Regions from separate parts of the Bacillus sp. LH1 genome, predicted to be linked through region 1. Evidence: riboswitches for the same ligand, from Rfam matches in the RefSeq annotation. Region 1 holds a riboswitch; the other holds the start of a gene.

What was found. Region 1 has a riboswitch for magnesium ahead of mgtA (magnesium-translocating P-type ATPase). Riboswitches for the same ligand answer to the same signal wherever they lie in the genome.
Region 2: linked by a shared signal. The riboswitch ahead of ACX9TM_RS08345 (P-type ATPase actuator domain-containing protein) and the one ahead of mgtA (magnesium-translocating P-type ATPase) in region 1 are both predicted to bind magnesium.

Annotation. Positions count from the first base shown of each region.
Region 1 is NZ_CM175007.1:4,042,283-4,045,713, reverse strand. It holds partial or broken gene mgtA (magnesium-translocating P-type ATPase) at 1-1,848, opposite strand, end outside; M-box (ykoK) riboswitch at 2,180-2,347, opposite strand; gene ACX9TM_RS20845 (hypothetical protein) at 2,516-3,055, shown strand; gene ACX9TM_RS20840 (DUF3932 family protein) at 3,090-3,341, opposite strand.
Region 2 is NZ_CM175007.1:1,575,115-1,578,545, forward strand. It holds gene ACX9TM_RS08335 (glutathionylspermidine synthase family protein) at 1-700, shown strand, start outside; gene ACX9TM_RS08340 (DUF350 domain-containing protein) at 693-1,079, shown strand; M-box (ykoK) riboswitch at 1,284-1,449, shown strand; gene ACX9TM_RS08345 (P-type ATPase actuator domain-containing protein) at 1,785-2,510, shown strand; gene ACX9TM_RS08350 (5'-3' exonuclease) at 2,643-3,431, shown strand, end outside.

The DNA.
Region 1 (3,431 bases):
CAAATACAGTCGTTTCTTCGGCAAGTCTTGCTAATGCTTTATCTGGTAAAGAATCAATCTCGTAACCGAGGATTGGTTCGCAGATATCTAATCCAACTTCTTTACAAACCTTTCTTGTAACAATTTCGTTATCGCCAGTTAAAATTTTCACTTGTACACCATGTTTTTGTAATGCTTGAATTGCAGCTGCTGCAGATGGTTTCGGTGGATCTAAAAAGCCGATATATCCAGCGAGAATCATATCAGTTTCGTCTTTTACTGCGTACTCTGTAGCATTTATTCTTCTATCTTTTTTATAAGCCACAGCAATAACCCGCATACCTTCACTATTTAGTGTCTCACTTATTTTTTTGACATTTGAACGTATTTCCTGGGTGAGTGGAACGATTTTTTCATCCACTTCAGTGTAGTTACAAATTGATAAAATTTCTTCTACGGCACCTTTACAAACCATTGTATGTTCACCTGAAATATCCTTTACGATGACTGACATACGCCGGCGGGCGAAATCGAATGGAATTTCATCTAGCTTTTGAAAAGCTGATGGATTAAATGTATTGTTTTCCTCTGTATGCTTAATAACAGCTTTATCTATTAAATTTTTCAATCCAGTTTGATAGAAACTATTTAAATAGGCAAATTGCAAGACGCGATTGCATTCATTTCCCTTGGGATCTAAGTGACGAACAAGGACAACGTTATCTTCTGTTAAAGTTCCGGTTTTATCTGTACAAAGAATGTTCATAGCACCTAAGTTTTGAATAGAATTTAGCTGTTTTACAATTACTTTTTGTTTAGACATTTTAACGGCACCTTTAGCTAAATTAGCAGTTACAATCATTGGTAACATTTCAGGTGTAAGGCCAACAGCGACGGCAATAGCGAAGAAGAAAGCTTCTTGCCAATCACCTTTTGTGAATCCATTAATGAGAAGGACAATAGGTGCCATAATAAGCATGAATGTAATTAAGAGCCAGCTTACTTTGTTTACACCTTTATCAAAGTTTGTTTCTACACGCTTTCCAATTACCTTATTGGCTAAAGAGCCGAAATACGTATCGGTACTTGTTGAGATGACAACAGCTTTTGCGCTACCACTTACAATATTTGTTCCCATGAAACAAAGGTTTTCCATATCGAGTGGATTGTAATTTTTTTCATGTTTGTCGGTAAGATATGCTTATTTTCTGTATGGTAGCAGTGTTCGTATTTTTCTACAGGAAATGCTTCCCCTGTTAAAGAAGATTGATTAACAAATAAATCTTTAGCGGATACAATACGCACATCAGCTGGAATGATATCACCGGCTGAAAGGGAAATGATATCGCCAGGTACAAGTTCCTCAATTGGAATTTCTGTTGTGTAATTTCGATTTAAATTCGTTACATTTTTTGTTTCATGTACAAATCCATTTATTCTAAATACGCTTGCAGTTGTTCGAACCATAGCTTTTAAATTATCGGCAGCTTTTTGAGAACGAAATTCTTGGGAAAACCGAATTGTTGCACTAAGTAGTACCATTGCAGATACGACAATTGTTCCTTGCATATCATCCGTGAAAAAGGAGAGTGCTCCAAGAGCTAATAAAACGAAAATAAATGGATTTTTAAATGCCGACAGAAATTGAATGTACCACGGTGCCATTTTATTATGAGCTATTTCGTTCGGACCATATAAAGAAAGTCTACGAGACGCTTCTTGTTTAGATAATCCATCTTGTGTTGTTTCTAAAAGTTTTAACGCAGAGCTTACATCTTGTGTTGCAACCTCCACTAATAATTCGTTATTTGTTTTCATGCTATCTTGCTCATAAGCATGCTTTGTTTCTTGTCTTTGTAAATTAAACATCGGTAGTTCCTCCTCTGTCATGAAGGAGGAAACAATCTGTTACCTAACTATTTGAAATGGTGAGGAACAGTTTCTTTCCTACCTACATGATGAAATATGAATGTAAAACGTATGGGTATCTGGGCCGAATCATCAATTGCCAACTGTTCCTCACCTCCGTACAATTTAGTAGTTTCTGAATATGCTATGTTTGTTTCATAGTAAGGTGCATATAGACGTAAAAAGACCTTTACTCAAAACGAGTAAAGGTCTGAATTCGCAGTTAAAAGAGTCCACAACAAAGACTGTTAGTAGACATAAATAAAAACAGTTTTTGTGTATGACAAAATACATGCACCTCTCCCTCGTTGAGTTTTAGCACTGTATAGCATAGGTACTGAAACCAGCTACATTAAAAAAGGCCTTCATTCCGACCTTTCCTGTTGACCCATTGGCGTCTCTCGACATTTTTGGGCAGCAGCGTTTCTCTATACAGGAGCCTCACCTAACAGAGACCATATTCAATTACATGTTGAATGTTAGCACTGTAAAATTGTAGTGTCAATATCTTTTTTATCTGTGTTTTTAAAATATTAAACGGATTTATAATAGATATGTGGGATGAAATGTATGATATTGATTATAAATAATATGAAAAATAAATATTTTTATAAAAGGGGAATTTGTAATGGGATCACAAAATTTTATTATAAATATTGAGAATCAAAAGTGGTTGTTTAATGAGCAGGAAGATTTATGTTCTCACGGGGAAATTTATTTAAATGTGGATGGAACGATTATTACACAAACAGGTATGGATGAGGAATGGGGAATAAGTGAATCAGCTTTAGCTCTGTTACGAACTTTAGATAAAGAATATATTTGTGATATTGAAAATGAAGAGGGGCTTATTTTGCACGGATGTGGCACTATGCTCATGTTAGGATGCCCAATTTCAATTCATTGGACTATAAACCATATAGGTGAAAATGTGGTTTTAAAGGATTTTGTCAAAGTTATTTCTACTGATCAAAAGGCTATATACTATGAAGGGCTTCATATAGAAGTAAATGAAAATGAATATAGAAAACAAATTGTTTCTTTTGCACTACAAGCAAAAGAATTATTTAATAAATCAAGTGAAAAGATAATTTCAAATGAGTTTGAGCGAAGTATGTATACCGACTTTTGGACGGAATATAATCATTTGCTAAATAAGTATAAATAAAAAAGCACTGTAACCAGTGCTTTTTTATTATAGATTACGAGATTGTAGGGTTTTCAAAAATAACAATCTCTGAACTGTTTGTAGTTGAAACGCGTTGGGCGTAATATGTTAAAGCTGAAGAAATATATGCTGGTAACGTATCATTTGTATGTGATGTTGTATATTCATGGATTAATTCCTTTAAAGTTGTCCATTCTAATTGTGCTGGGTGATCAGACACGAAAGAACTTACCCAGCGATCAAATGAAGATGAAAAATCAGTTTGTAAACGAAATACTTCTTTCATAATAAAACGCTCCCTTAAAATGTAGTATAATCATTTTAACACAAAACACGAACGATTGCTAAATTTTTTAAGTATAATGTTCGTGTTATA
Region 2 (3,431 bases), 2.5 Mb from region 1:
CACTATGTATTTAAGTCAGCTATGCCATGTTGAAAATAAAGTAGTGCCAATGTCAGAACTTAGAATTACAAAGGATGCTCTAGTCGATAAAGATGGGGCGAAGATTGATGTTTTATATCGCCAAACATATCCGATAGAAGATTTAATTGAGGATCAAGATCCTGAAACAGGAGATTTGGTAGGTGTGGAACTGTTACAACTTGTAAAAGCCGGAAAGCTTTTTATAATAAATCCTTTGTCAGCATTTTTACTTCAGCCAAAATCAATTCAGTGTCTTATTTGGGGGTTAGCAGAAGAAGAGGCCTTTTATACAAATGAGGAACAACAGTGGATTAAAGAATATATGTTACCTACATATTTAGAACCAGATTTATTTTTAGGAAAAGGTTCTTTCGTTCAAAAACCTTCATTTGGGAGAGAAGGAGATACAATTACGATTCGCGATAAAGACGAAAATATTATGCTTCAAAATGCACACCAAACATATAAAGCGTCACTGCCGATATTTCAAAAGTATATCGAACTGCCAGTCGTATCCTTGGAAACAGAAAAAGGGATCGAGAAACTGTCATATGTGTTTGGTTCGTTTTTAATTGCTGGAAAAGCGAGTAGTATCGGTATTCGTGCGGGAGAAAAGATTACAGGAAATGAATCGTACTATTTACCGGTAGGTATAAAAAGGAGGGGAAAAAATGATTAATTTTTTATTATATTTAGTAGTAACACTCGGCCTTTTATGTATAGGTCTGTTCTTGATGGAAGTGACAACGAAAGTAAAGGAATTTAAGTTAATGGCTCAAGGAAATAAGGCGGTAAGCTATGTGCTTGGAGGACGATTACTTGGGTTAGCTGTTGTTTTATATTCGACAGCAGCTAATTCAATTTCACTTCTTGATATGATTTCGTGGGGAGCAGTTGGGATTTTGGCTCAAATTATCGTCTTTTATTTAGCTGAGTGGCTTACACCACGCTTTAATATAAACAAAAGTCTCGAAGAAGATAATCAAGCAGTCGGTCTTTTTCTTATGTTTTTATCAATTTCAATTGGGATTGTAATTGCTGGTTGTATAACTTATTAAAAACTTTACGTTTAAACGTAAAGTTTTTTATTTTATTCCGTAAAAGCCCGATTGGTGAGGGCTAATAATCAGTGGGGGATGAACAAAACCCCCACTGATTAAAGTTACACTTTATATACGTTAGTTTGCCATACCTTTTGAAAAAATTGTAGGCTACGGTTGACATCTATTTTAAATAAGAGTAACATTTTCAATGTAATGAAAATAAGTCTCTGTTAGGTGAGGCTCCTGTATAGAGAAATGCTACTGCCCAAAAATGTCGAGAGACGCCAATGGGTCAACAGGAATGATCGAATTAAGGTTTTTCTTAACGTAGCTGGTAATGTACCTATGCTATACAGTGCTAAAACTCGGTGAGGGAGAGGTCCGTAGATTTCTAATTATATTAGAAATCGTTTATTTGTGTATGTAATGGCCGCTACTCTCTTAAGGGTAGGGGTCTTTTTTGTTACCAAGCTATGAGTAATTTCATAGTATAAACTATAAAATTAAACGAGGAGGTGAGGAGCATGTCAAATTCTGACTCGGTTCCGTTACCCATATACTTCAAATCAAAAATATATGATGTAGGCAGGAAACGATTTGTTCCTCCCTCTATATTTATCACAATGTAGCGTTTATAAAACGCGAGAAACTTTCACAGTAAAGTGGATAAATTGAGAAACAAAGCGTTTCTTCCTATGTTGTAAAGGAGGAGACGATAATATGTTATATGCAAACAAAACTGTGGGTAACACGTCATATAAACTAAGTAAAAAATCAATAAAAGAACAAACAATGCTCCAAAAAAATAAAGATTTATTAATTGAAATTGCAACAAGAGATGTCAAATCTGTATTTGCATATTTTAAAACAACAAGAGACGGACTATCAATGAAAGAGGCACAAAAACGTATTCAAGTATATGGCCGAAATGAACTAACTTCAAAAAGAGCACTTCTCGCAGAAGTCATGATGAAGCTTGGTGGCATGATTCCAGGTTTTTCAAAACAACGTGTGTGTGATGAATTACAACGTGAAACGATTACTGTATCTAGAGTAGAATGTTCTAGTAGTACAGGGCTAAATAGTGAACTGAAAATGATGGAGATACCAGTGCAAGAACTTGTACCTGGAGATATGATTTTTCTTTCGGCTGGAGATGCTGTGCCAGCTGATGTACGTATTATTTATGCAGATGATTTATTAGTGAATGAGTCTGTGTTAACGGGAAACGAAGCGAGTATAGAGAAGTTTGAAAGCTGCTATCACCTTGAACGTAAACGATTTATTCCATTAAAACGGATGAAAGATTATAATCCACTTGAGCTTGAAAATGTATGTTTTAAAGGTTCACATATCGTTAGTGGAAGTGCAAAGGCTGTCGTTGTTTCTACTGGAAAAAATACGTATTCAGGCATATTGCATACTTGTTGTAGTAGAACGTCTTAATGTGTTAATGGTGCTAAATATACAAAAACAATGTATAATAGACAAAGTTGAGCAAAAACGTAGAATGGTAATCTATTTATATAACCTTACGTGATAACGTGAGGTTATTATTTTTTTAATAGGAGAGGAATTATGAAAAAAGTATTATTAGTTGATGGTATGGCACTATTATTTCGTGCTTTTTACGCAACAAGTGTCTACGGACAATTTATGAAACGACAAGATGGAACCCCTACGAATGGGATTCATGGTTATATGAAACACTTGTTAACAGCTACGCAAGCGATTGAACCAACACATATCGTTACATGCTGGGATATGGGAAGTACGACATTTAGAACAGAATCGTTCTCGAATTATAAAGCAAATCGTGCAGCGCCACCAGAAGAATTAATTCCTCAATTTGATTTAGTGCAAGAAATGACTGCGAAATTATCCATTCCAGTTATCGGTATGAAAGGCTACGAAGCGGACGATTGTATCGGTACGCTTGCAAAACAATACTGCAATGAAGCTGAAGTTTATATTTTAACTGGTGATACAGATTTACTTCAACTTGTTGATAAGAACGTTACGGTTATGCTTCTGCGTAAAGGAATTGGAAATTACGAATATTACACACCGGAGAAAATCATGGAAGAAAAAGGTGTAGAGCCGTGGCAAATCGTCCATGCAAAAGCTTTCATGGGAGATACAAGTGATAATTATCCAGGTGTAAAAGGTATCGGTGAAAAAACAGCGTATAAGCTTATTCAAGAGCACGGAACAGTATCAGCTGTACTAGAAAATGTAGAATCATTAACAAAAGCGCAGCGTACGAAGATTGAAAGTGATTTAGAGAACTTAAATATTTCGTTGCAATTAGCACAAATTCACTGTGAAGTTCCAATTTCATGTTTACTAGAAGAGGGATTACACACA